DNA from 3 places in the Halomonas sp. AOP7-B1-5 genome. Region 2 is predicted to be linked to each of the others. Evidence: predicted binding sites of a transcription regulator. Region 2 holds the regulator's gene; each other region holds the start of a gene.
The links. Region 2 encodes FliA, which starts transcription of late flagellar genes. Its sites were predicted from a motif close to CTAAAGTTNNNNNNNNNNCNGCCGATA; they were not measured.

Region 1 (11,494 bases), on a different contig from region 2:
GGCGCCGAGTGCACGATACCGGTACTGCCCACTTCCGATTCGACATAATCAGCCAGGTAAACAGGTGACAGGCGATCATAGAACGGATGGCGGAAGTTGATCAGGTCAAGCTTCTCGCCTTGAGTGGTGGCAATGACCTCACCTTGTAAACCAAAGCGCTCAAGGCAGCTTTCCACCAGCTCTTCGGCAAGCAGCAGCAGGCGCTCGCCGGTATCCACCAGCGCGTAGGTAAATTCGGGGTGAACGTTGAGCGCCTGGTTGGCAGGAATCGTCCAAGGCGTGGTGGTCCAGATCACGACTGCCGCCGGCTTGGGCAGCTCGCTCAGGCCAAACGCAGCGGCAAGCTTGTCGGCATCTTCCACCGGGAAGGCAACATCGATCGCATCTGACTTCTTGTCCTGATACTCGACTTCCGCCTCCGCCAGGGCCGAGCCGCAGTCAAAGCACCAGTTGACCGGCTTCAGGCCTTTGAAGACGTAACCCGCTTCAACCATGTCGGCCAGCGCGCGAATCTCGCCCGCCTCATTGGCGTAGTCCATGGTGCGGTAAGGATGATTCCAGTCGCCAATGATCCCCAGGCGCACGAAGTCAGCCAGCTGCGTTTCGACCTGGGCACCGGCGTATTCACGGCACAGCTCACGGGCTTTTTCAGGCGCCAGGTGTTTGCCGTGCGTGGTTTCTACCTTGTGCTCAATCGGCAGACCATGACAGTCCCAGCCCGGCACGTAAGGGGCGTCAAAGCCCGCCAGGTTTTTCGACTTGACGATAATATCTTTTAAAATCTTATTAACGGCGTGACCAATATGGATACTGCCGTTGGCGTAGGGAGGGCCATCGTGCAGTACAAACAGCGGTGCACCTGCACGCGCTTCGCGCAGGCGCTGGTACAGATTCATATCCTGCCAGCGTGAAACACGCCCCGGCTCCTGCTTGGGCAGCATGCCACGCATGGGAAAGTCGGTTTCAGGCAAGTTTAGCGTGTGCTTATAGTCCATGGTTCGGTCAGCCGTTGTTAGTATCGGCAGCGTCATCCGCCGAAGAAGGATCAGAAGAATTTGTCTTGGAAGCCGTTGTCTTGGAAACCGTTGTATTGGAAACCACTGTATTTGAAATCATGGCCTCACGCCCAAGCGGGGCCGAGGCCAGCGGTAGCGCGGTAGTACGGTCAGTGACTGCCGTCGCAAAGTAGCGATGCGCTTGACCCTGATCGCGCTCAATTTGCGCTTTTAGCGCATCAAAGTTGTCGAATTTCACTTCCCCACGAAGCCGCGCACAGGGAAATACCGTCATGCGCTTGTCGTAGAGGTCACCATCAAAATCAAACAGGTGCACTTCCAGGGTGGGCCGTTTGGAACCCACCGTAGGCCGAAAACCTACGTTGGCGACCCCATAATGGCGCTGGCCGTTTTCAAGCGTCACCCCAACGGCATAGACGCCGCGCAGGGTTAATGGCTGAGGCAACAAGGGCAGATTCGCCGTGGGTACGCCGATAGTGCGGCCCAGCTGCTGGTCACGCACCACACGCCCTTCAAGCGAGTAAGCCCGGCCCAGCAGGCTTGCCGCCACGGCGAAGTTACCGCTGGCAAGCAAGGTACGCACCCGGGAGCTTGAAACACGCTCATTCTCGACCGTAAAGGTTCGGGTATGCTCCACTCCAAAGCCGCGCTCTTCGCCTACCGCCGCCAACAGCGCGAAATCGCCCTGCCGGTCGCAGCCAAAACGAAAGTCATCGCCGACCACCAGATGCTTAACATTCAGCCCTTTGATCAACACCTGATCAATAAATTCACGCCCGGTCAGACTTCTAAGCGCGTTATTGAAAGGCAGGCACAATACCTGCTCAGCGCCGTACTGGCCTAATAGACGCACCTTTTCACGCAGGCGCGTCAAGCGTGGCGGGGCCTGGTCGCCGGCAAAATACTCACGCGGCTGGGGCTCAAACACGACCACCGTTAACGGCACGTTCAGGCGGGCGGCATGTTCACGGCACTGCTGCAAAATCGCCTGATGGCCACGATGCACGCCGTCAAAATTACCAATGGTAGCGACGCAGCCACGTTGTGCCGCCGCCAGATTGTGCAGTCCTCGAATGACGCGCATGGCACCTCAGCCGTTAATAATTTGCCGCTCCCAGGCCTTATCAGGCTTAGGCGAGGCATAAAAACCTCTGATTATAGCGAACCTACGCTAATATATGTCTAACTCTCTACGTTTCAACGTATCGATTTAGCTTTGCATCTTAAAATGCCGCGGCCGCAAACCAAACGCCGCCAGCCAGACAAAGTAAAGCGAACCGCCCAATCCGACCAGGCCACTCACCCAGGCAACCCGCTGCCACAGGCTAAACCCAAGCCATTCCTGCCACCCAGGCGACACTACATAGAGGGCGACCGCCATTAACGCGCTGCCCCCCAGCAGCTGCACCGCATAACGCCCCCAGCCCGGCTGAAACACCAACACACCCTGCTTGTGCAACAAGTACCCCAGCAGACCAGCATTCAAAAATGCCGAAAGCGCGGTGGCTAACGCCAGGCCGGCATGGGCCAGCGGCCAGATCAAAATAAGGTTGAACACCATATTAGCGACCATGGCGATGATACCCACCTTCACCGGCGTTTTGGTGTCCTGGCGGGCAAAAAAACCAGGCGCCAATACCTTGATCAACATAAAGGCTACCAGGCCAAAGGCATAGGCGCGCAGGCTCATCGCCGCCATTTGGATATCGTTATCGGTCATTGCGCCATAGTGAAACAGCGTAATCAACAGAGGTTCCGCCAAGACGGCCAGCGCCAGCGCAGCGGGCAGGCCTAACAGCAGCACCACACGAATCGCCCAGTCGAGCATGGCGGCAAAATGCTCCTTGGACTGCGAGGCATGGCGCTTGGAAAGCGCAGGCAAAATGACCGTGCCAATCGCCACGCCAAACACACCCAACGGCAGCTCGACCAGGCGATCAGAGTAATAAAGCCAGGAGACGCTACCCGCGGCAAGCAGCGAAGCCAATACGGTATCCAGCAATAAGTTGATTTGCGATACCGACACTCCAAACAGCGCGGGGGCCATCAGCTTTAAAATACGCTTAACGCCGTCGTGGGCAAAATTTGGCCAGGGCGTGGGCATGAGCCCTAAGCGCATTAAAAACGGCACCTGGAAAACCAACTGGGCAGCCCCGGCAATCAGCACGCCCCACGCTAGTGCCATGGCGGGTTCTTCCATTAGCGGCATTAAAAATAGCGCCGCCCCAATCAGTGAAAGATTGAGCAAAACCGGGGTAAACGCAGGCACCGCAAAGCGGTTCCAGGTATTGAGTACGCTGCCTGAAAATGCCGTGAGCGAAATAAGCAGCAAATACGGGAACGTCAGCCGCAGCATATCGGCCGTCAGCGCGTGCTTGTCAGGGTCGCTACCAAAGCCTGGGGCAAATACCCAGATCAGCCAAGGCGCGCACAGCATCGCAATGGCAGTGATCAGGGCCAGCAACGCCGTTAAACTACCCGCCACTGCGTTTAAAAGCTCGCGGATTTCCTGCTTACTGCGCTGGGTCGAGTATTCGGAAAGCACCGGCACAAAGGCCTGGTTAAAGGCGCCTTCGGCAAACAGACGGCGTAGAAAGTTAGGAATCTTGAAAGCCACAAAAAACGCGTCCGCGCCATCGCCCGCCCCGAGCAGGGTCGCGACCACCACATCGCGCACCAATCCCAATACGCGCGAAAGCATGGTCATGGCACTCACCACCAGCCCTGAGCGCATTAGCCCACGGCGTGGCGGCACATCAAGCGTGGTAGAGGTTTCGTTAGGGGGCGTGCTTTGGGTCATTTTTTGATCCATGGGCGCTGGCAACCAATACCCATCAAGGGGCGCTAGGCTTCGTATGAAAACTGCTTACGCTCGATCATGCTGCGTTAAAAATCGGCTCAAAATACTCATTTACACCCTGTAAACTCCGTTTTTTCGCCGATTTTTGCCTTGCCTGATCTTCGCTCACCGACTTTTCATACAAAGCCAGAATAAAACCATCAGACACAAAAAAACCGGCCGCAGCCGGTTTTTTTATGGCGCCTGCCGGCTTACGCCGCCAGAGCCTTAATACGCTTGTTCAAACGGCTTTTCAGGCGCGCTGCTTTCTTCTTGGAAAGCACGTCCTTATCAGCGATACGGTCAACGACCGGCTGCATTGCCTTGAACTCTTCCATCGCCTTAGCGTGGTCGCCAGTGCCAATCGCTTTGATCACACGCTTGATATAGGTGCGGACCATGCTGCGCTGGCTGGCTTTCAGGACGCGACGAGTCTCGGCCTGGCGGGCGCGCTTGCGTGCTTGCTTGCTGTTCGCCACAGGTATCTCCTTGGAGAATAAAGGTTGCCGCTAATTCGGCAACGGATTAACTATGTATGCGCCGCTGATGTGCTCACTATTAAAGGTGCCCACCACACGACTTCCTTAACAACCAATTGATTTGACGAGCAATTAAGCTAAGTCAAAGTGTGTGACCGGCAGTCAATCTGGCTGCCCGCCCACGGGTCTTGTCTGAGAGGATGGCGTAGTCTATCACGCGTAAAGCGCCCTTGCTAGCGCATTATAAAACGTCCTTCAAGCCTTTTTAGGGCAGCGGCTGGCCTGTCGGGGCAAGTATCTTGCGTAAAAAATGCTGCGTACGCGGGTCTTTAGGCGCGGTGAACAATTCCTCGGGCGGGGCTTGCTCGATGATCTGCCCTTCATCCATAAAAATCACCCGATCCGCCACGTCACGGGCAAACTGCATTTCGTGGGTGACGATAATCATGGTTTGCTGTTCAGTGGCAAGCTGCTTCATCAAGCTCAGTACTTCATCCACCCATTGCGGGTCTAATGAAGAGGTGGGCTCATCAAACAAAATCACATCGGCGTTGGCGGCCATCGCCCGGCCAATGCCAACACGCTGCTGCTGGCCGCCGGAAAGTGCCGCCGGATAAGCATCGGCCTTATCGGCCAGGCCAATACGTTTAAGAATTTCTCTTGCCCGCGCATGGGCTTTTTCCTTGGGCATTTTATCCACGACGATCATGCCCTCACTAATGTTCTGAAGCGCCGTTTTATTGGCGAACAGACCATAGTTCTGAAACACAAACGCCGTACGCCTACGCAGCTTTAAAATGTCGGCGCGGCTGGCCTTTTGCACGTCCACCCGCAAATCACCAACGGTGATACGCCCCGAATCCGGGCGCTCCAGAAAATTAATGCAGCGTAAAAGGGTTGATTTACCTGTGCCTGAAGGGCCGATAATCACAATGATTTCGCCCCGCTCAAGGGTTAAATCGATATCGGCAAACACGCTTTGCTTACCAAAACGCTTGGTGACGGCTTCAAGCGAGATCATCGTTGATACGCCCTATTCAGATAAATTTCCAAGCGACGTTGGCCCCACGAGAGCATTTCCACCACCACCCAGTAAATAACCGCCACGAGCAAAAAGGCTTCCAGGTATAAAAAGCTGCTGGCGGCCTCTTTTTGGGTTGCCCCCATTAGCTCTGTGACGCCCAGCGTAAAGGCCAGCGACGTTGCCTTAATGATATCAATGAAGTAGTTCATCAACGTTGGCGTGGCCACGCGGGTAGCCTGAGGCAGAATAATGCGCCGCATCAGCTGTGGCTGAGTCATGCCGATAGATAGCGCCGCTTCGGTTTGACTACGGTCAATCCCCACGATAGCGGCGCGAATCGATTCGGCCATATACGCAGAAAAGTGCAGCGTCAGCCCCATGACGGCAGCCGTCACGCCGTTGATCGATACCAACGCTTCAACCAGTTGAGGCAACCCGTAATAAAACAGAAAAAGCTGCACTAATAGCGGCGTGCCTCGAAAAAACGAGATAAACAGCAGCGCAAAGCCATTTAAAAGCGGCACGCGGGTAACACGGATCACGGCCAGTAAACAGGCGAGTACCAGCGCCAGCAGCATGGCGATAGTCGCCATTTCAAGAGTAAGCGGCAAGTAGCTTAAAAGGACCGGTAACAGCCCCCACATATATTCCAGGTTTAGCATGTCAGCATCGCTTATAAGCAAACGGCCGTGGATTACCCACGGCCGACGTTACTACAGGGTAGCGTTTATTCCGGTTGCTGCGTGATATCGGCATCAAACCACTTTTCCGATATCTCACGTAACGTGCCGTTATCACGCAGCTCTGTTAACGCTGCATCTACCCGATCACGCTGAGCATTGCCTTCTTCATTGTTACGAAACGGTAGCGCATTCTCGATTACAGTGAAGGGCTTGCCAGCAAGCGCCAGGGGCAATCCGCGCTCTTTAATCACCTGGGTGGCGCTCACGCGATCCATAATAAATGCGTTGATACGCCCAAGCGCTACATCCTGCTCGACGTTTGACTCGTAGGTGCGGATATCAATCTCGGCCGCATTGGGCAGCTCGCGCAGCAACTGCTCATAGTTAGAGCCCAGGTTAACCGCCACCGTTTTACCGGAAAGGTCTTCTACGCCCTCAATAGACTCGTTACCCGCACGAACAACCACCTGCGCGCCGTCATACACATAAGGGGCGGTAAACACGTATTTGGCTTCGCGCTCAGGCGTGATAGTAATCTGGTTGGCAATGGTATCGATGCGCCCGGAATCCAACATGCCGGCTAACCCAGAGAAGCTCGCCGTCACAAACTCAACGTCGTCGCCGGTGATCTCGCCCACCGCGTTCATTACATCGACCTCAAAGCCTTTGAGTTCATCGCGCTCCACGAAGGTAAACGGAAAATAACCACCGGACATCCCTACCTTCAGCGTATCGGCCTGGGCCTGCACAGCAGCAAAACCGCTGGCCAGACTTAATGAAAGTACCGCGACTAATGCGTTTAAACGGCGTGTTCGAGTCATCTGTTGGCATCCTCATCGGCAAAGATCATTTGCCCTATTGATAGGGGTAGCTGGGCAGGCTCTAAAAAGCAGCGGATCAGCTATGCATGCATCATAAACACAAAAAGAATATTAAAAATAGTTTTTATGCATCATGGTTATTAGAGATTGTATAAAAGCGTGTCACGCTATTGCCGACACGCCGGGATAATGCCCTTGATAGCCAAGTGTAGACGCAGATGAATGAACCCGTTAGCGCGGGTAATAAACGGGATTTTAACTGCCGGTGATATTTTTGAAGGTTTTACGTGAGGCTGGCTGGCGCTCTTCATCGAGTATCGAACCGCCGAGCGCGGCAAATTCTTCACTCAATTCGACCAGTTTGCCCAGCTGTACCTTATCGAAGCCGCGTTTGCGCTTGGGCTTTTCAACAATCAGGCTTACTCCGCCCAATACGTTCGCTTCATCTAAAAACATTTCTTCGACTGGCATACTCCCCGGCGGATAAGCGTTGGCTACCCGTATAGGGTTTTGTGGAGTCACACCTGATGCGAGATACACCTGAAGCGTAGCGTCATAATGCGCCTCCCACGCTTGCAGCAGGGCATGGATTTTTTGATTAAGTGTTACGTCAGGCCGATCAAAAATAACGAATAGAGAGTACGATGCGCTAGGCGGAAGCGTGGGCGGAGGAGCGCTATCTAGCTCGGCAGAGGGCGTAGGTTCAGCCGTTACCATGCTTTCTTTTACTGGCGCTGGGCTTGGTTTAGCGCGTGGCGAGACTGCTGGCGTTTTATTCCGCTTACCCGCAACGGTTAGCCAAAAGCTATCCGGCGCGGCTAATCCCAACGCCTCTTTTTTGCAGACAAAGAAATAGCCAACGATCACTAACGTATTAAAGCTTAACCAACCTGCCGCGATGGCTAGGGTCAACGCCAGCGTATGTGCGCTCATTGCTTAAATCCCACTACTTTTTATAAGAGGGTAAGTATTGGCTAGATAAGAAAAAAAGCAATTTTATTAGGCTTATCAATTAGTACAATGAGGTGGGGAAAGGGAAAGTGTGAAAGGTAAAATATCAGTTACGTGTGTCGAAAATTAACAACTAAGAGTCGTCTTTTAGCATCGCCAGCGTATGTTCGCGTTGCCGTTTGATGGATCTATCGAGGATATCGAGAAGACGGTCGTAGTCATCGTGCATGATTTTATCAAGCCCATGCGCTTCTGCTTGATCAATCGTGGTTTGCGTGTCACGGATTACTTTTTCCAGTTCCAGTGCTACGCGTTCATGTTCATCGGGCCGCATAATAGCCTCTAAGCAATATTGATAACCGCTTATTCAGCCTGGTAAACAGCCTGCATGCTACCAGCGCATAAATAAAAACCGGCCCCCTAAGGAGCCGGTTCATTAAGGCAATTGATAAGATGGTTATCTCATCACCGCCAGGGGCTAGCTTAGCCCAGCAGAGACAGAACGTTCTGCGGGATCTGGTTAGCCTGGGCTAATACAGAAGTGCCTGCCTGCTGCAGAATCTGTGCTTTAGTCATGTTGGCAACTTCAACCGCGTAGTCGGCATCCATAATGCGCGAGCGGGCGGCGGAAAGGTGACGATTGGTTTCGTCATGATTTTCAATGATGGCTAATAGCCGGTTATCCAGAGCGCCAAACTCGCTGCGCTTGTTATCCACTTGGGCGATTGCTCGGTCTAATGTCGCCAGTGGATCAGCAGGGTTGCGGATGCGGCGTGCTTCATCTGTCTCACGTATTGTTACCGTGGTCAGGTTGTTATCCACGTTTGTACTCAGTGAACTACGCACTGGGTAATAAAGGATTACGTCACCGTTTCCATTAACGGTTTGCAGCAAATGCTCGCCTTTTTGGTTCAGCACGATGTTGGCTGTTTTCATCGCACCGCTGCCATTTGACAAGGCGTTTAAATTAAACACGTAACCATTTTCAGGCTCAGCTGCCATGACATTTTGATGCGTTGTGCCGTTTAACTCGACATAGTTAACCTGCACATTGGCATTACTCGGCTTAAAATGCACGAACGATGACCCAGCAACAAAAGGCTGGTCGGTGACCGCCCCCATTGGTGTACGCTCACTTACCACGGTGAACGTACTCTCCGAACCACCTGTTTGGCTGGTCACATCAGCGGGATAATACGCATACTGCCCCCCCGCCAACTGCTCTTCGACATAATAAGTGCTATTTAACTGTACTAGAGAGATGCTGCCGCTGTTGCTTTCATCCTGACCATCCAGAGTCAGGCTATAGTCCGCGCTGCCTTTTTGCACTGCTGGCATATAACGTACTTCACTAATGGGGCCTGGCATATCAGCCGGGGCTACATGCGTGTCTTCCAGCACCTGAGCCACCACACTTCGCTGGCTGTTATCCATGATAAGTTCAACGGGCGTATAGTCGCTCCCACGCGCTATCCAATACTCTCCTCCCGAACGTACGATATCCGCGCTACCTAACGGCCAACTATTGCCGTCCAAGTCGACAGCGCTTCGGGAGTATATAACTTCACCTAATGTGCGTTCAGTCACTGCCTCTCGAACATTAATCGTTACGTCGTTATTGCGGGTATCCGTATCGTGTGATGCGCTAATCGATACATTTTTAAGCTGCCCGCCATCGCCACCTAGCTGGATAACATCGCGGTTATTGAAGCGCACTAAATGTGGTTCGTTATCAGCAGGCACATAAGCAACGCGTGAATACTCCGCATCGTCGATAGGAATACGCGCCGAGCGGCCCGGCAGTGTGTCAGTATGCGTGATGGTGCCGGGTTCGCCCTGAAAGGTAAAATCCTTAAGCCCCAGTGTTTGCACACTAAAGCCGGGGGCGCCTAAATTAACGTTCAGGGTTTCGCCATCGTTGGCGCCTACTTGCAGGGAAAGATGCCCCGCTGTGCCATCCAGAAGCGGAATGCCGTTATATTCGGCAACCTGGTTCAAGCGCTCGATTTCCTTCAGGTTGAGATTAATCTCCGCCTGGATACGGTCGCCCATTTCGCCGTTATAAATTTCACTCAATCCCTGCACAGTAAGCTCACGGATACGCTGCAACTTACCGTTCACCGCCTCCAGCACGCCTTGTGCGGTTTGCGACAACGATATGCCATCGTTGGCATTACGCATCGCCATGCCGCGCCCGCTAATCTGGCTGGTCATGCGGTTAGCAATTGCCTGGCCTGCGGCATCATCCTTAGCGCCGTTGATACGCAAGCCGGATGAAAGGCGCTCCATGGATGTCGCCAGCGCAGACTGATTACGCTTCAGGTTCGCCTGGCCGTTCATAGATGGCAAATTGGTATGGATCGACGCCATTCGTGGGCCTGTTTTTAAAATATAATGACTTAGCTATCGGCCTGACTTGAAAAACCTTTAACGAAATATTACAGAGAGGTTTCTTGACAGATGCATATAAACACCATAATAAAAATGGCTCCATCAAGGAGCCAGTTCATTATACCTACTGATAAAACGCTTGCTTTATCTTGACCAAGCCTGAAATCAACCAGCAAAGGCAGAATAGCATGCAGGATCTGACTAGCTTGGAGCAGTGCAGAGGCACCAACCCAGGATAGAACCCGAGCGCGAATCGTGTGATTTTCTAAACAGCTGAATCGTCGATCATCTTCACTGGCTTGGCAGGACGTCCCGCTACGATCGTATTTGGAGGAACATCTCCAGTCACAAGACTGCCAGCAGCGACAACCGAGTTTTCACCAATAACCGCTGGGCCCAATACTGTAACACCAGATCCAAGCCAAACCCCTTGCTTAATCACGATATCCCTTCCATGAGCAGGTACGGCATGCAGCCTTTCCATACCTATCTTTTGGTAATCATGGGTACCGGTTAGAAGCATGCAGCGGTGGCCAAAGAAGCAGTCTTTTTCAATTGTAATATGGCCAGAACGCGTATTCAGCAATAGGTCATTTAACGGTATCGTAATGTTTTCTAAATGCAATCGACTGCGATCTCCCCACACTTTCATTTGCCGTAGTTCAGTTTCTGCCAAGTACGGACTCAACAGCTTTGCCAGTACCTGCAAGTCAGCTTTACTAGCGGTTCTTAGTAATGTCAGAAACTGCGTTTCCTGTTTCATTTATTCAATCCACTGAAATTGCGTTAATTTTTTTACCGACCATCTTCTTAAAAAATTCTTTTTTAGCAAAATTTTCTTCAGCCATTAATAAACGGTAGGCTAAATCGTAACTTCCGTATGCCTTACTTAAGATAAACGCCATTTTCTTACGCTGCTCTACAGAAACTGATGCTATCTCACTAATATCTTTCACATAAACTGCATCCGCAGTTGTCAATTGATTGATACCCTGATGAATTCCACCATTGATTTTCATCGGCGCATACAGGCGCCTTCTTTGCTCCAAAAGCGTGTGCAGCATAAAGCCATTTGCGCGCATCCATTGGTCAATCTCAGCGAAAAGAGGCTGATTTTCATAAAGCTGTATGAAATTTACTTCAGTTTGAATAACCAATGCATTTTTTAGCTTATTTTCAGCATTTTTGAAAACATTTAATTCGCCGCCTTGAATATCAATTTTTAACCAATCGATATTTTGAATTTGAGCGACATCATCCAGACGGACAGTATCGATTTCTTCGATCGAT
Region 2 (11,494 bases):
TTTTGCTGTTTACCACGCTATTGCGCCTGTCGCTTAACGTCGCCTCAACCCGCGTTGTCCTGATGGAAGGGCACGCGGGCGGTGCGTCGGCTGGTAAGGTCATTGAAGCGTTTGGTACTTTTTTGGTGGGCGGCAATTTTGCCGTAGGTCTGGTGGTCTTCTTAATCTTGGTGATTATTAACTTCATGGTAATCACCAAAGGCGCCGGGCGGATCGCCGAAGTGGGCGCACGCTTTATGCTTGATGCCATGCCCGGTAAGCAGATGGCCATCGACGCTGATTTAAATGCGGGACTGATTGGCGAAGACGATGCCAAAAAGCGGCGTGCCGAAGTTGCTCAGGAAGCCGATTTTTATGGCTCGATGGACGGTGCGAGCAAGTTTGTCCGCGGCGATGCCATGGCTGGTCTTGTGATCATGGTGGTAAATATTATCGGTGGTCTGCTGATCGGCATGCTGCAGCATGATATGAGTTTTGCAGACGCCGGGCGTACTTATACGCTGTTAACCATTGGTGATGGGCTTGTTGCGCAGATCCCGGCGCTGGTTATTTCAACGGCCGCCGGTGTGACGGTATCCCGCGTTAATACCGACCAGGACGTTGGTCAGCAGATGATCAGCCAGCTGTTTGTGAACCCTCAGGTCATGATCCTGGCCGCGATGGTCATGGGGCTATTAGGCTTAGTGCCGGGTATGCCCAATCTGGTCTTTTTGATCTTTACGGCGCTACTAAGCGGTTTAGCCTGGTTCTTGATTCGTAACAAGCAGAAAGCCCAGGTGCAGGAAGAAATTACCGCGGAGCCGCCTGCCCTGCAGGAGACCCCGGAAGCCAGTTGGGAAGATGTTCAACTGGTCGATACCTTGGGCCTGGAAGTAGGGCACCGCTTGATCCCGCTGGTAGATGCCCGCCAGAAAGGTGAGCTGTTAGGGCGTATTAAAAGCGTGCGTAAAAAGTTTGCCCAGGAAGTCGGCTTTCTGCCCCCTGTTGTGCATATTCGCGATAACCTGGAGCTTCCGCCCAATACCTATGTGCTCTCCATGAAAGGCGCCGAAATTGGCCGCGCTGAAGCGCAGCCAGGCAAATGGTTAGCGATCGACCCAGGCCAAGTGTCTGGAGAGCTGCAGGGAACGGCTACCCAAGATCCGGCCTTTGGCCTGCCGGCGGTATGGATAGACACTAACCAGCGTGAGCACGCTCAGGTTTATGGTTACACCGTGGTGGATGCAAGCACCGTGATTGCCACCCATTTAAACCATCTTTTGCACCGTCACTCACCTGAAATGCTGGGTCGCCAAGAGGTGCAGAAGCTGCTCGATAAACTAGGCGATGATCAGAAGTCACTGGTAGAAGAGGTCGTGCCCAAAGCGATTTCGCTCACCATCTTGCAGCGTATTTTGCAAAATCTGCTGGAAGAGGATGTCTCTATCCGTGATATGCGCACTATTTTGGATACCCTGGCCGAGTTTGCCGGACAACAACAAGACCCCAATGAGCTTACCGCGCTTGTACGTATCGGATTAGGGCGCGCTATTACACAGCAATGGTTTGCCGGGCAGGAAACTCTCAATGTGATGGGACTTGATGCCCAGCTTGAGCAGGTGCTAATGCAAGCAATGAATGGAAATGGGGCAATGGAGCCGGGCCTTGCTGAAACCTTAATGACACAGGCGCAGCAAGCACTGGAGCGTCATGAGGGCAGTGGCGACGCGCCGGTGCTGGTCGTTCAGCACTCCCTGCGCGGCGTGCTATCGCGCTTTTTGCGTCGCCGCTTGCGTCACCTTGTCGTCATGTCTCAAGCTGAGATCCCCGATGACCGTACGTTGCGCGTGACCACGATAGTGGGGGGGCGCTAAGCATGACAGGCAGTAACCAGCGCATCGGTTTCTTGTACATACATAAGGTAAGGCATGAGCGTTAAGCGTTTTATTGGAGCAAACAGTCGTGATGTCATGCGCCAGGTACGTGAAACACTTGGCGATGATGCTCTTATTCTGGCCAACCGGCGAACCGACGATGGCATTGAAATTTTGGCAATGGCCGACGATGCCGTCGAGCCTGTTGAGACCACCGCTGCGCCGGTTGTTAGCCCGCTAGCACCGCTTGTCGAGGCGCAGGATCCACTTCAGGCCATGAGCGAGCGACTGCTGCGCGAAATGCAGGATATGCGCGCCCTGATAACCAGCCAGCAGGCGACCCGCCCCGTTGAGCCTTTACAGGCAGTGGGTACACAAGAGCGGCTATATCAGCTGCTGGACCGCGTGGGATTTAGCGCCGAGCTTAGCGATGAAGTACTCAAAGGCCTGCCTGAGTCACTGCAAGCACTTGACTCTAATAGTGATCAGCCGCTGATCTGGCTTCGTCAGCAGCTGACCAGCAGGCTCAGTGTGCTGGATGAAGAAGCCAGCTTTTTCGACCAAACCGGTATTGTTGCCCTGGTCGGGCCTACCGGGGTGGGCAAAACCACGACCACGGCTAAGCTTGCCGCACGCTTTGTGATGCGTCATGGCACGCGCCCTGTGGCTTTGGTGACCACTGATAGTTTCCGTATTGGCGCCCATGAACAGTTAAGAATCTACGCTCGCCTGTTGGATACGCCCATGTATGCGCTAGATGCTGAGCAACCGGTTGATGATCTGCTGGGGCGTCTGCAGGGCAAGCAGTGGGTCATGATCGATACCGTCGGCATGAGCCAGCGTGATCAACGCGTAATAGAGCAGATCGCCCATTTGCAAGGAGGCCAGTCTACCGTTCGTCTGGTGCTTCTGCTGAACGCGGCCAGCCAGCCAGAAACCCTTGAAGAGGTCGTGTTGCGTTATCGCCAGGCTGCGCGTGCGGCGGGGGCTGAGCTTAATGACTGCATTATCACCAAACAGGACGAAGCCGGCCGGCTGGCACCGGTATTAGATATCGTCATACGCCATGGGATGCGCGTGCTGTTCAGCTCGAATGGCCAGCAGGTGCCTGAAGATATGAGCGTGGCGCTGCCTGAGTCGCTGATTGATCAGGCTCTGGCAACGCAGGTGCCTATGAGCGCGCGCACGGCACGGCCAGCCGCTGTCAGTATGCCTCGCTGGTCGCGGGATGTGCTTGGCCAAGGTCGGCGGCTGTCATCGCTGCTCACGCGCTTGCGTCAGCGTATGTCGGGTTTCAGCGCTCTTGAAGCCGTGTGGGATATTGGCGCGCTACCGGGGGAGTTACAAGATGCCCAGCTTGCCCGGCAGCTTACCCAGCCTTTACCTGCGAAAGGAGTGGTCTGGGCTGCACGGCGCAATGAACGTGGCTGCGATTGGGCCATGCCGGATATCGGCTTTAATGAGCAGAACGCCTGGCTTGCCTTGCCCTGGCTCCAGCACCGCCAGCCAGCGGGTTGGCAGGCGCGCCTGGAGACTTTAAAGGAAGCGGCTGGGGCGAGCACGCACATCTTGCCCGTCTTACCCGTACCGGAAACCGTGTGCTGGTTAAATGAGCAGCAACTGACCTGGATCAGCCTGGTTAGCTCGGCACAGCGGGTATACTTTCACGGCGAGCGCTATGCGCTGCGCTTACTGTTTAATGAAAGCACGCTCAGCCATCATGTTGGTGTGCGCTTTCGCGGCCAGTACATGCAGCTATGGACCGCCTATGCAGAAGTACACAATGAGGCTGGCAACGTATTGCTGGCATGGTATGGCGAGATCCGTGACCCCGAAAGCGCCAAGGTGGTTACCCGGCGTTACTGGCTCACGCCAGCCCACTTAGGTAGCGAGATCTTATCGCTGCTGCTGATACAGCTACAGGGGGAAGGGCTTGCGGCGCTCACGAAGCGGGCTTGGCAGCAGTTGAAAGAGGCCGATAGCGGAGATCTGAACCCCGAAGTGCGCTTATTAATGGCCAGCGGCATGGCAGCGGTGGTCGGTCACCTAGATAGCGCTGAGGATGACGCGGCTTCGACCTTGCGCACCGACCTGTTGAGTTTGCTTGGCGCGCGCCGCAAACGGCGCGATACGGCCATGTTGGACGCGTTGGTATATGCCTTTATGGCACGTGACGCTATTCGCCAACTGGGCGGTATTAGCCAAGAGGTGAGCATATGAGCCAGGATCAGGCGGCGGGTTTACGCCAATGGGCAGATACCCAGCGCTTGAAACAGACGCAAGCGACCTCTGATGCTCTCTTAGAGACAGAGACAGAGACAGAGACAGAGACAGAGACAGAGACAGAGACAGAGACAGAGACAGAGACAGAGACAGAGACAGAGACCGGCGCGGGGAAGGCCAGCGAGACTCATACGCAAAGCGTCCTCACGCCTTCGCACACAATGTTAGAGCCGCCTGAAGGTCCGCTGGTTAGGCCTAAAAAAACCTTATTTATTGTTGGTTTACCTGGCCGTGGGGCACCGTCGGCCAATCAGGTAAAGAGCCGCCTGGCGCAGTGGGCTGCCCTGGGGCGCCACTGGGCGGGCGATCCTGATGACTGGGCTATTTGCGTGGTCAAGGCCGATGCGTCCGAACTGGCTCAGTTAAGCGCTAAACACGCGCGCTGGGCACTATGGGTTAACAGTGAGGCTGATGCGTTTGCACAAATGTACCGCGCCTTACGCCTGGCACGTGAAAATGGTGGGCCGCGCCGCTTGTTGGCACTCCACGAGCCGTATTTGCCGCGCCAAGGGCTACTAAGTAACTTGCGCGAAGCCGCTGCGCATTATTTGGCGACCGATTTGTTATTGCTGGCACGCTGAAAGCGACATACAGGCGCTTCTATGTAAGGCTTATGCCAAGCCGTCGATCTGAGGAAATGCTAAGTATGCTAAGCGGATGGTTAAAGGTAGTCTGTGTGGTAAGTGGCCTCTTGGGTATTATCGGCACGGCTGGGGCTGCGGGCAGTTGGAGTGCGTCGGTGCCCAGCGTGATGGTGGCAATGAGTGATCGTGAAAGCCGCAGTCAGCCAATAGTGCCACCCAATGGGGCACTTGCGCATGACGGTGTTCTTGACCGTATACACTGGCGGCTTGACGCGCCTCCAGGGGTACCCATTAATGCTTGGCTATGTCATCCAGAGCAGTGCGTTGCGCTGAGTGGCGGGCGCGGTACCATTACCCAACTGGCGGGCAGGCAAGCGGATGTTCCACTGCAGTTCCGCTTTGCCTTAATGCCAGGTCAGCGCCCTGTCCGCGTGCAAGGGCTGAATGTAATCGTGAACTACCAGTAAAAGTTGTATAGCCGCGAGGCAATAAGATGTACACAGCAAAAGGCAGAATCAAACAAGGTGAGCTGTTAGCGCAGTATATGCCACTGGTAAGACGTCACGCCTTAACGCTGCAGGTCAGGTTGCCCGCAAGCATTGAACTTGACGATCTTATCCAGGCAGGCACGGTAGGGCTTTTAGAAGCGCTAGGTCGTTTTGACGCCGCTCAAGGAGCCAGTTTTGCGACCTTTGCAAGCCAACGTATCCGTGGTGCGATGGTGGATGAGCTGCGCACTCGGGACTGGATGCCGCGCAGCGTAAGGAGGGCTGCTCGCGCAATGGATGACACGGTACGCCGGCTGGAGCAGCAATTGGGGCGCCCACCGGAAGAAAAAGAAATTGCGCTTGAACTTGATATGCCGCTCGATGAATATCAGCAGTTGCTTAACGACACCAATAGCGGCCAGTTACTGCCGTTTGAGGAACTTGTCGCTGATGGCGGCGAGCCAGCAAGCTTCGATGTCAGCAATTTACCGTTTGAAAAGCTGCTTGATGAGCAGCAGCGGCAAACGTTAATCGCCGCCATTGAGGCGCTCCCTGAGCGGGAAAAACTGCTGATGGCGCTTTATTACCAAGAAGAGCTGAATCTTAAAGAAGTGGGAGCCGTGCTCGGAGTGACCGAGTCCCGCGTGTCACAGTTGCACAGCCAGGCAATAAGCCGCCTGCGGGCCCGCTTACACGATTCTGCTTGAACCGCTTCTATCTACACCATAACCGGCAAGGAACCGTTGATGAACCCGTCTACGCTGATAGGTATATTCGCCAGTATGCTACTGCTGGTGAGCGTTCTGTTTTTTACTGCAGAGTCTCCGGAAAGCTTTATCAACCTGCCCGGTTTAGCGATCGTGGTGACCGGCACGTTGGCAGCCACGTTTATCAGCTACCCGCTAAAGGAAGTGTTGCGTGTGGTGCGGCTGGTGGGCCTCGTCTTTCGGCGTGAAAACACCTATGCACGTGACGATATCAATGAACTGGTTGCTATGTCCCGGCTATGGTTTAAAGGCGATGTAAGGGCGGTGGAAAAAGAGCTGGTGCATACACGTAACCCATTTTTACGTACCGGCATTCAACTGGTGATTGCCAATACTAAAGAAGACGAAATTTTCGACATGCTGCGTTGGCGTATCGCCCGTTTAAAAGCCCGCGAGCATGCGGAAGCGCAAATTTTTCGCACCATGGCGACCTATGCGCCAGCGTTTGGCATGATCGGTACGCTCGTTGGGCTGGTGAATATGCTCGAAGTCATGGATGCAGGCGACCTGGATGTGATTGGCCCACGCATGGCGGTAGCGCTGCTAACGACGTTTTACGGTATTTTGCTGGCCAACCTGGTATTCAAGCCGATAGCTGTCAAGCTTGAACGGCGTACGGAAGAGCGTCTGATCACCATGAACATGGTATTGGAAGGCATTTCCCTGATTACTAAACGGCGCCTGCCTTCATTTATTGAAGAGACGCTGAATTCGTTTATTGCTAATTATAATGATGAAATTCGTGATGCCAGCATAAAGCCGCGACCGGATCCCTCAAGCGCGGCGGCGAAGGGCTAACACGATGCTGGATCGCGATACTCGTCATGCATTGGAAATGCCGGCAGGGCAGAGCGAAAGCGATGAGAGTTGGCTTACCAGCTACTTAGATGTACTGACCCTGCTGATTACGTTATTTGTACTGCTGCTGGCTCTGTCACCTCCGGGTGGCAGTGAGGCGGATGAGGGCGGAGGCATAGGCGCAAGCGTGGCTGAAGCGCTACCGCTAGCCACGCTTGCGACCGGAATCTACCCGCGGCATAGCGGTTTACAGCCACAGATGGTGGCCCTGGATATCCCAGGCGTTAGCGTATCGCAAGGCCAGGGCGGCGTTACGCTGCGCATTGATGACAACCTTTTGTTTCCCAGTGGTGAGGCAGTACTAACCGCTCAGGGACAAGATGTGATAGAAAGCGTTATAGAAGCGTTGGCAACCTTTGACGGCCAAATATCAGTTGAGGGGCACACTGACAACATTCCTATTGCGACTCCCCGATTCCCCTCCAACTGGGAGCTGTCTGCTGGACGCGCAATTGCTGTGATGCGTCATCTAGAGCGTCAGGGGGTGGCTATTTCTCGTATGCGGGCCGTTGGTTATGCCGACACCCAACCCATGGAGAGTAACGCAACGCCTGATGGACGAGCCGCTAACCGGCGCGTTGAACTATTGTTGCGTCATCAGTCAGAGGGGTAAATCAATTTACTGAAGGTCGGGTTTGTGTCTAAGCATCACCCTTTACTGCAGTCATTTGGTGCCTTACTGGTGCTTGATGCCGATAGTCGGCATATTCAAGCCACCAGCACTAACCTTGAAGCGCTGGTCGGTTTAAGCGCCTCTTCGCAGAAGATAACGCTAAATCAACTGTTGGGTAAGCGTATGGCTCAACGGGCGCGGCGTGAGCTACAGGGTCAGCAGCGGCTAGCGGCACCGCTAGTATTCAACCATGGATCGGATAAGCAGGCCCGTCTGCAGCTGCGTGCTTACCGAAGCGGTGAACACGTCATCATGGAGATTGAGCCGCTTGTCATTGTGGGGCAGCGACGCCTGCTAGGGGCGATCAATGAGCAATTTATTAAGCTCACAGAGGCGGCCAATCAAGACGAGTTGCTCACCTATTTGGTGAATGAAGTCCGCCAGCTAACGGGTTTCGAACGCGTGACTGTCTGTCATTTTGACCCTGACTGGCATGGCCATATTGTGGCCGAGGCTAAAGATACCCAGCTGCCGACTTTAGTGGGGCAACGGATGGCGGCAAGTGACGTTCCACCAACGCTTCGACGTGCCTATGCACGCCATCCTGTACGCTTTATTGAAGATGCCAACGCGTCATTTGAACAACTTGTGCCTAACGACTTTCCGATCAATTTAGACGCGAGCGTACTTCGTGCGCCAGCCCCAGAGCGGCAGTGCTATATGGAGTCGCTAGGTGTGCGTTCCATGCTGTGCGTGGCTATGCAGCGTGACACAGGCCTTTGGGGACTGCTTTCCTGCTTTTCGACTACGCCGCATCCGGTACCGGCCTCGGTTCGGGATGCGGTACATATCTTGGTACAAATGGTGACCGAGCGGCTGGCACTGCTGCGCGCTCGTCAGGAAGCGCGCTATCTAAAGCGTGTCCAGGACAGCCTGATGCCTGCTACCAGCCCGCACCAAGAACCACAAAGCCCGCAGCAACTGCTGTTTAATCATGCTGATACGTGGATGACGATGTTCCGTGCCCACGGCATTGCGCTGTGGATTGCAGGGGCCGTCTATCAGGTTGGAAAGACGCCCACACCTGAGGCGATTAGCCAGTTTGTGATTCGTTTAGGCAATGCCCATACGCATAGCGGGCCATGGTGCACTCGCCGCATCGCTAAAGAGCCGCTCACCAGTTCGCTTGCCATGCCAGAGCAGTCTGGGGTGCTTGCCGTACCGCTACCTATGAATCCGGCACAGCGCGCATGGCTATGCTTCTTTCGGCCCGAGCAGGTTGAGGCGCTCTATTGGTCCATGCAGCCGACCAGCCAAGTCACGCCGTCAATATGCAATTCGCCGCCAGCTGCCTGGTATGAGGAAATTATCGGTAGCAGTGACGCGTGGCAGCGCGTTGAACGCTTAGCGGCCGTGAAACTAGGCGAAGACTTAACACTTGCCATTTCGAGTTACGAAATCGGCATGTTGAATATGCATCTTGAAAATGAGCGCAAGGCGCTGGCAGCTGCCAATCAGCGCCTTGAGCAGCTTGCCCACTTTGATCCATTAACTCAGGTATGGAACCGCTACCGCATAGAGCAAGCGATCGATACAGAGCTTGTCGCGGCGAAACGCTATGGAGCAGGTTTCGCGCTACTGCTATTCGATGTCGATCACTTTAAAACGATCAATGATACCCACGGGCATAGCCTGGGAGACGACGTTTTAGTGGCCCTGGCACGGCTGGTGGAAAGCTCGCTGCGTGGCTGCGACTATTTTGGTCGTTGGGGTGGGGAAGAATTTGTAGTGCTCGCCACTCACTCTGATCTTCAGGCTGCGCTAGGTTTAGCCGAGCGTTTACGCACACTGCTCACAACGCTGCATGTCGAAGGGCTTAAGCAATTGGTCACTGTGAGTATCGGTATTGCTGTTTGGCAGTCTGGGGATAGCTGTAAAACGTTAATCGCCCGCGCCGATCAGGCTATGTATCGTGCAAAACGCGAAGGCCGAGATCGGGTTGAAATAGCCGACGGTGAAATCGCCTAACATGTTAAAAACACGCTGTTTTGGCTATCAATGTTCAGCGCGAAGCCTCGCAAAGTGTTTGCATGCGCTTAATAGCCTCGTTGGCTCCTTCAAGCTGGAACGTCATATACCAAGGCGCCTGTTCGCCTTGATCAAAGCCTAGAAACAGCTGTTCGCCTTGACGCATCTGAGTCATTAATGTCTGCATGTCACCAAGGTAGAAGTGCACATAAAAACCATCATCGCCGCGCTCAGTGATAAATTCTGCCATGGTGTCCACCACAGGATGTTCATCAATGCGTAGCCGTGTGGGGACTAGGTTGACGGTTTTACTCTCACCTTGCTGTTGCTCCAGCGTGACACGCATTTCAAGCCAGGGTAAATCGCACACATTTTGTGTCGCGTTCAGGCTGAGCGTGGCGTCTGAGTAGCTGTGTGTCTCAACCGCGCGAAAATGGCGTTCACTACCCAGCGTAAGCGCCATCGACTGCCAATGACCATGCGTTTGCGCATCCTGCACATTAAACGTTGCCGCGGATGCTAAAGACGCGAAAAACAGGCAGGCACTGGTCAGGGCAGTTGAGAAAGGTTTCATGATTAGTCGTCAACGTTAGGTAAGAAAAGCCTACAGGCAATGATGAGCGAAGCCTTCGCAAAACGGCTGCATACAGCTGCACGCAGCCGGGTTAGGCCGACATATCAAACAGGGGTCTAACGTCATCGTGAAGATAGCAGTCATCAAACTCACCGGCCTCAGCCAGCGCTTTCAAATCGGGGATCGTGAGATTGTGTCGGTCACGAAACACAAGGCCCTCCTCACTCAGCGAGCTGAACGTACGGCTCACATGGACAGGGCTTAAGCCTAGAATGTCGGCAAGCTGCTCTTGCGAAAGCGGAAGCCGAAACTGCCCATCAATATCGCTATTAGTCTGGCGTAGTCTTAGGTACATCTCATATAGGAAATGCGCCGTTTTTTGCCTTGCACTTCGTCGTGCAAGGGTTACTAAGCGCTCTGTGAGCAGTGCCTGATGACGACTGGCGATGGCAAACACCACCGAGGTGAGCGATATGGACTGGCGAAATATTTCAAGCAGACGCTTATGCGGAAAATGACACACAACGCCATCGGTAATCATGCGCACATTTTCTAGCCGCTGAGAAAAAGCGAATTCGCGCAAACCGATAATGTCGCCGGGTAAAAAAACTTCCAGAATCTGTCGGTTGCCATTCTCAAGGTGGCGATAGGAGAACGCCCAGCCGCTTTTCAATGTGCAGAATTCGCTTGCTGGATCGCCCATTTCCCAGAGTAGTGAGCCTGCTTTGATATCGGTGGGACTTTCTTCCAGTGATATCAATAGCTCTTTTTCTTCCTTGTTTAAAGAGCAGTAATGGCCGAAGTGATGGAGGATGCAGCTTTGTTCTTGGCTCACAGGGGTTCTCCATGAATATTGCTTAACGACGTTTAGTAATATGACCAATAACTTAAGCAATACAATTGCATACTGGGTAGTCGGGCTGCCCTATCACAGGGGGTTCCGGTTAAATTATTACACAAAAACGGCGTTAGGGTGGGTAAATACCCACCCCCGTTTTAGCCGTCGTTTTAACTACTATTTAGGCGTATTCTTGTTGCGCTCAAGTAGCGGCGATAAAAACCGCCCGGTATGTGAAACGCTCTGCTTGGCAATGTGCTCAGGAGTGCCCTCGGCGATAATCTGGCCACCCCCCGAGCCGCCTTCAGGACCTAGGTCTACGACCCAGTCGGCGGTCTTGATCACATCAAGATTGTGTTCAATCACCACAATGGTATTGCCATGATCACGCAGGCGGTGCAAAACGGTCAGCAGCTGGCGAATATCCTCGAAATGAAGACCGGTGGTAGGCTCATCCAAAATGTAGAGCGTCTTGCCGGTGTCGCGCTTGGCAAGCTCCCGGGCAAGCTTGACACGTTGAGCTTCGCCCCCTGAGAGGGTGGTTGCACTTTGGCCAAGTCGAATATACGAGAGCCCGACATCGAGCAAGGTCTGTAAGCGGCGAGCGA
Region 3 (6,443 bases), on a different contig from region 2:
GAGCTAAAGTCGTCTCCTTTTCGGCCGATAAGATTTATAGAATTCATGTTTTGTGTCTGCGAGGACTGTACTGATGGCAACTATTACCTCCCTTGGCGTTGGTTCGGGATTAGATCTCACCGGCTTACTGGATCAGCTTCAAGATGCCGAGCGTGGTAAGTTAGCGCCGATTACGCAGCAGAAAGCCGACCAGCAAGCTAAGATTTCCGCTTATGGGCAGCTGCAAACCTCGCTTAACGCATTTAACGATGCGGTGGCCAAGATTAACGACCCAAAGCTTTATCAAAGCCTTTCCTCCAGTGTGCGTGGCGATGATATTAAAGCCGCTACCTCGGCGAGCGCGCTGCCGGGCAGTTACCGGGTAGAAGTCAGTCAGGTCGCGACATATGGCTCGCTTGCCTCTGAGAGTATTACTGGGATAGATAATAAACCCTCAGACGCACTGGAGCTAAACGGTGCGACCGCCATCACGTTAAATTTTGTGGGCAGCGATTCGGTCGATATCGAGCTTGATGCCAACAGCTCACTAAACGATATTCGTGATGCAATTAACGCCAATAAAGACGCCGGTGTTAACGCCACTATTATTAATGACGGCGAAGGCTACCGCTTGGCACTCAGTTCCAAGGCCACGGGTGAAGACGCATCCATTGATAGCTTTGAATTTGTAGGTGGAGAAGGCCCATTCGGCGAAGCAACAGAAGCTGGCGCCAAGCAGCAGGGGCAAGATGCTTCTTTAACGGTGAACGGCATCGCGATTACCAGTGCCAGTAACCAGGTGGAAGGCGCTATTCAAGGGGTAACGCTTAACCTGAATGAGCTAAGCATTGCCGAAGGTGAAAAAGCGACCAGCACCGTCAATATTGAGCGCGATACCCTAAAGCAGCGCGAAGCGATCAACGATTTTGTCGACGCGTATAACGATTTAAAAGATACGACTAACGGGCTCACTAGCTTCAACGCTGAAAGTGGAACAGCAGGAGAGCTACTGGGTGATCGTACCGTTCGTACGATTGAGTCCCGCCTGCGTAGCGTGCTTACCGGGGGGGGGGAAGACGGCGAGCTTTCTACGCTGAGCCAACTGGGCATTACCTTAGAGGCTGGCACTACTCTTAGCGGTAAGCTACAAGTGGATGATGAAAAGCTCGATAACCTGATCGCCAATGACCCTCAAGCACTAAGCGCGTTTTTCGCTGGCGACAATAAAGACGGCGGTTTAGCCGGCAAGTTAAACAGTTCCATTGATCAGATGACCAGTAGCAACGGTGTGCTCAAAGGTGCTATTACAGGTGCTGAGAACAACGTAAAAAGCCTGGATGAACGCTATGCGCGCATGGAAAAAAGCATTGAAGGCACTCTTTCCCGCTACCGCACCCAGTTCAGCCAGTTGGACGTTATGATGGCACAGATGAACAGCACGAGCTCGTACCTGACCCAACAGTTCGATGCGATGAATGCCCAGCTAGGCCGCTAGTAGTAATCCCATTCAGCCTTGTAGGAGCGAATGAAGCAGCCCCATAGCGCTGCTGGAGTAAGGGCGGCTAGCGCCGCCATCGCCGAGTAAACTCAGCTCCTACAAGCCGGTTGCCGAAATAAACACCGCACATACTCCCAAGCACTATTACCTACACGTTAGCCAGCTTCGCACCTCCTTCGCGTCGTTCACGCGACAGGCAGAGCAACACCGCCAAAATGTAGTGCGCGGTAAGCGAAGCGCACCCGCAGCGGCGGCCCGGCGCAAAAGCAGCGCCCCGCGCTGCCGGGGTTGAGTAACACAGCACACTCTATAGGCCAACATGGCAGCTAGCGCCGAGTAACCTCAGCCTCCACAAGAATCAGCATAAACGTATCCCCCACAAAGTGCTTGCCATCACATGCCCTGTGTCGAATGTTGATAATCCCCTCATTACCAAAAATTACATAATTTTTTACTACTTCCCCCTAAAGATTTCCTCCGTTGCGCCGTTATTAAGTATAACGGCGCACAACACGCCGAACAGCGGGCCACGTGGCCAGTCTTATTGAAAGGGGAATACCACCATGTCAGTGATCAATACCAACATCACAGCAATGATCGGTCAGCAAAACCTGAGCAAATCTCAGAGCGCGCTGTCTACCTCTATGGAGCGTCTGAGCTCTGGTCTGCGTATCAACAGCGCGAAAGATGATGCAGCTGGTCAAGCCATCGCTAACCGTATGTCTTCACAGATCACTGGCTTGTCTCAGGCTCAGCGTAATGCCAACGACGGTATCTCTGTTGCACAAACCGCTGAAGGCGCCCTGAATCAGGTAAACGACAACCTGCAGCGTGTACGTGAACTGACGGTTCAAGCCCAGAACGACACCAACTCTGCTGACGACCGTAAATCCATCCAGGATGAAATCGATCAGCGTCTGACTGAGATCAACCGCATCTCTGAGCAGACTGACTTTAACGGCGTTAAAGTACTGGCTGAAGACCGCAACCTGTCTATCCAGGTAGGTGCTAACGACGGCGAAATGATCGACGTTAAACTGGAAAAAATTACTGCTGAAACATTGAAGCTTTCCAGCTTCAATGTTAATGGCCCTGGTGAAGGCCTTGGTGCAGCCGTAGCAGCTGATTATGAAAAAGCCTACGGTGAAGGTACAGGCGTAACTACCAATACTGTTAATGATTTCTCTGAAGATTTGGCTACTAACTTAGGTATTACTGCTGCAGCTGTAGATAGCGCCTCAACTGCACAGGTTGATGACAACGGTAACTGGTACGTTAACGTTGAAATCACTGCTCAAAATAATGCTGAAGCTAAGGCTCTTGGGTTACAAGGCATTGAAGCAACTTCAGGTACTGCAGTGACCTTCCAAGTCTCAGTGGAACCATCCGAGGCGGCTATTGCAACTGGCAACGGCACCGCTGCTTACACGATTGAAGGTTCCGAGCTTGGTGCTAAAGATCTGCTAAGCGCAGCTACTTCCAATCCGATGGAGCAGCTTGATAATGCTCTGAAACAAGTTGATGAGCTGCGTTCAGGTTTGGGTGCTATTCAAAACCGTTTTGAATCCGCGATTACCAACCTGCAAACCAACGAAACCAACCTTTCTGCAGCCCGTTCACGCATCGAAGATGCTGACTATGCCTCAGAAGTAAGCAACATGACTCGCGCACAGATTCTTCAGCAGGCGGGTACTTCTGTACTGGCCCAGGCTAACCAAGTGCCGCAGAACGTTCTTTCTCTGCTGGGCTAATAAGCTGGCGCAGTACACTTCCGCTTTGTCGGATAAAATACAGGCCTCCTTTGGGAGGCCTGTCTTATTTTGGGTGTTACGCTTGCCGTCAGTTAGGCTATCTATTAGCCGCTTTTCCTACCTTTGCCGCCCCTTCTATACGCGTATGCTACCCAGCAAATATAAATGCGGAATGCCTTCTCATGTCGAAAAAAACATCTGCTTCCATGCCAAAGAAAGCTCGCCAGAATAGCGTCACTGGAAAGAGTGTTCCGTCATCGCTGCATAAGGCAAAAAAACTGGCAGAGCGCCAACCGCAAAATGCTGCTGCCTGGAAACAGCTTGGGGCTGAGCTTTCAGAGGCAGGCTTGCGCCAGGAAGCGCTAGAAGCCCTTGATAAGGCGCTTATGCTGACACCTAACGATGCGGAGGCACTGGCTGTAAAAGGCAGGATTACTCACCAGCTAGGTGACCCCGAGCAAGGCTTGGCGCTCTTAAAAGAAGCGGTAAAGCGCCAGCCAGGTTTTGCAAAAGCCCAGCACTATATTGGCTATATTTACTACACGCAGGCACGTTACGACGATGCCCTAACCTACGCAGATGAAGCGTGCCGCCTGGCGCCTAATGATGTTGATATGCTCAACACGCTAGGCAATGTGTTGATGCAAAAATTTGAATATTCGCGCGCGCAGAAAACGTTAGAGAAGGCAGCGCAGCTTGCACCAAATAATTATCTTTCCTGGAATAATCTGGGGAATGTATATAATGCTGTGGGCGACCTTGATAAAGGCTTGGATGCTTATCAACAAGCCCACCGTATTAATCCCCAGGCGCCTGGCCCTTTCTCAAATATTATAACCACATGCCATTATCATCCTCATAAAACGGCTGAGGAAATCACCGGCCTTTGTAAACAATGGGACAATAAATTTTCTGTTCAAACAACCATTAAATCCTACGACAATTTAGTAGACCCTCAAAAGCAATTAAGAATTGGGTTAATTTCTGACGGTTTTCGGGGGCATCCCGTTGGGCGAATGATAACGTCTGCTTTGGAGAATGTGTCGAAAGCGCAGATAGCCCTCTACCTCTATAGCACCAATAATGCGATTGATGGTATTACACAACGGTTACAAGCAGCATCTGAAAAATGGATGAGTATTCAGCCGCTTAATGATGAGCAAGTCGCGGAGCAAGTCGCCAGTGATAAGATTGATATTCTGATTGACCTGGCGGGTCATAATGCGGGCAACAGGGTTCTTGCTGTGAGTAGGCGTCCCGCACCGCTTCAGGTGAAGTGGGTCGGTGGTTTAATTAATACCACGGGGCTCTCTGCTATTGATTACCTTATTAGCGATAGCGTAGAAACTCCCGAGGGAGTGGATGAAGAGTACGTTGAAAAACTCATTCGCCTACCTAACGATTATATTTGCTATGTGCCTCCTGGTGGTTACGAACCCGAGGTAGGGCCCTTACCGGCACGACAGAACGGTTACCTCACCTTAGGGTGCTTTAACAACGCGACGAAGCTTAACGATGTCGTATTAGAGCAGTGGGCAAAGCTAATGGATGCGCTGCCTAACTCTAAGCTAATGTTAAAGAGTATGCAGTATAAGAGCGAGGAACGTTGCCAGAAAATTAGAGAGACCATGGCACTGCATGGCATCGAAAGCTCACGGCTTATTATTGAAGGGCCCTCTTCGCACGCTGAATTATTGGATGCGTATAACAAGATTGATATTTCACTGGACCCTTGGCCTTATTCAGGGGGCTTGACCACCTGCGAATCTTTTTTGATGGGCGTTCCCGTTGTAACGCTTCCCGGTCCTACGTTTGCAGGGCGTCATAGTGCGACCCATCTTGTTAATGCGGGTATGCCGGAGCTAGTCGTCACGTGCTGGGAAGAGTATAAGGCGCGTGTTATCGACCTGGCATCCGATCTCGATAGCCTGGCCGCTATCAGACAGCACTTGCGTCAAATACTGTTAGCGTCACCGGTGTGTAACGCCCCTCTCTTTGCGGGACACTTTACCGACGCCATGCGCGCTATTTGGCAGCGTCACTGCGAAGGTAAGCCGCCTGCTGCACTCACGTTCGATAAAGCAGGGCAAGCCACTTTCAAAGATGAAAGCGTACCGGTTGAAGTGGCTTATGCAATAGAAAACGAGGCTGCAAGTAATGATTTTAGCTGGTCGCTGCCAAGTAAAATCATAACGCTGGACAATGGTGCCGCGTTGCTGCGCCAACAAGGGGTAGAAGGGCTTCGCCAATTAAAGGCATTCGGTATTGTGGCATTCGACCCGGCGAGTCATGTACAAAACGCTGACCAGTTCCAGGGCAGCGATGATATCCAGGTTTTTCCTCACACCGCGCTTGGTGATGGCAAGCCCGCAACGCTTTATGCCTGTTTAGATGAAACGTTGAGCAGCACGCTTGAACCTTTGCCTGAGCCGACAGGTAACGAGGCTTTAGCGACGCAAGTGCTGGCCAAACTACCGATCAGCACCATTACGTTAGATAGCATCGAAGGTTTGGAAAGCCTTGACTGGTTGATTCTTGATGGCCTTAATGATGCTGTCGCTATATTGGAAAATGGCGAAGCATCACTAAGTGAGACGTTGGCAATTCAAGTGCGTATTGCGTTTCAACCTACCCACTATCGTCAGCCAAATCTGGCAGAAATACAGCATTGGATGTCCCGGCACGGTTTTCGTTTCTATCGTTTTAATAATACGCAGCATACTAGCCAATTGCCCGATTCTGTTCCTTCGGCGCTTCGCCAGGCAACGGAGCTACAGTCCGCCGATGCGCTATTTTTACCCAGCCATGCGCGGATGAGCACGCTCTCTGATCAACAGCGAATCAAGCTCGCATTTTTGCTGCATACCGTATATGGCATTAAGGATATGGCGTATCACGTCTTGGCGGGAGCTGATACGGAGAAAGCTGAACAGTATTTGTTTACGGAAAAATTACTGGAATCCAGTACTGATGATTCTGCTAGCAATAACCTGGATGAAGCTGCTTCTGAAATGGCTTGCTCCTCGGTAAGCCAAAGGTAGCCTGTCGCTGATAATATTTCTCAAGATATTGATGCGCTCTTAAGTAGCGATACTGTGTTCCAACAAAAAAGTGTAGACAAGGCCGCTGGGAATGATGCTAAGCCTGTTTCAACGCCTACTAGCGCACAGGCGAATAAAAAAAACTACAAACTTGTGGGAGCTTGAGGAGCCAAT

Region 1: the regulator FliA is predicted to act here: its motif matches at 10,218-10,244, upstream of ACT3XD_RS17640 (flagellin N-terminal helical domain-containing protein).
Region 3: the regulator FliA is predicted to act here: its motif matches at 1,942-1,968, upstream of ACT3XD_RS19020 (FliC/FljB family flagellin).

What each region holds. Positions count from the first base shown of each region.
Region 1 covers NZ_JBQTDC010000050.1:8,927-20,420, forward strand. Annotated here, with positions in the region: gene ileS (isoleucine--tRNA ligase) at 1-995, opposite strand, end outside; gene ribF (bifunctional riboflavin kinase/FAD synthetase) at 1,003-2,100, opposite strand; gene murJ (murein biosynthesis integral membrane protein MurJ) at 2,227-3,816, opposite strand; gene rpsT (30S ribosomal protein S20) at 4,068-4,334, opposite strand; gene ACT3XD_RS17615 (amino acid ABC transporter ATP-binding protein) at 4,600-5,355, opposite strand; gene ACT3XD_RS17620 (amino acid ABC transporter permease) at 5,352-6,020, opposite strand; gene ACT3XD_RS17625 (amino acid ABC transporter substrate-binding protein) at 6,086-6,862, opposite strand; gene ACT3XD_RS17630 (hypothetical protein) at 7,118-7,795, opposite strand; gene ACT3XD_RS17635 (hypothetical protein) at 7,947-8,147, opposite strand; gene ACT3XD_RS17640 (flagellin N-terminal helical domain-containing protein) at 8,297-10,183, opposite strand; gene ACT3XD_RS17645 (acyltransferase) at 10,470-10,967, opposite strand; partial or broken gene ACT3XD_RS17650 (FkbM family methyltransferase) at 10,972-11,494, opposite strand, start outside.
Region 2 covers NZ_JBQTDC010000003.1:45,751-57,244, forward strand. Annotated here, with positions in the region: gene flhA (flagellar biosynthesis protein FlhA) at 1-1,853, shown strand, start outside; gene flhF (flagellar biosynthesis protein FlhF) at 1,908-4,073, shown strand; gene ACT3XD_RS02485 (hypothetical protein) at 4,070-4,717, shown strand; gene ACT3XD_RS02490 (flagellar protein FlhE) at 4,783-5,187, shown strand; gene ACT3XD_RS02495 (RNA polymerase sigma factor FliA) at 5,214-5,915, shown strand; gene ACT3XD_RS02500 (motility protein A) at 5,955-6,773, shown strand; gene ACT3XD_RS02505 (OmpA/MotB family protein) at 6,778-7,446, shown strand; gene ACT3XD_RS02510 (sensor domain-containing diguanylate cyclase) at 7,471-9,474, shown strand; gene ACT3XD_RS02515 (hypothetical protein) at 9,509-10,048, opposite strand; gene ACT3XD_RS02520 (Crp/Fnr family transcriptional regulator) at 10,140-10,883, opposite strand; gene uvrA (excinuclease ABC subunit UvrA) at 11,064-11,494, opposite strand, start outside.
Region 3 covers NZ_JBQTDC010000072.1:609-7,051, forward strand. Annotated here, with positions in the region: gene fliD (flagellar filament capping protein FliD) at 74-1,474, shown strand; gene ACT3XD_RS19020 (FliC/FljB family flagellin) at 2,041-3,228, shown strand; partial or broken gene ACT3XD_RS19025 (tetratricopeptide repeat protein) at 3,615-3,824, shown strand; gene ACT3XD_RS19030 (O-linked N-acetylglucosamine transferase, SPINDLY family protein) at 3,843-6,269, shown strand.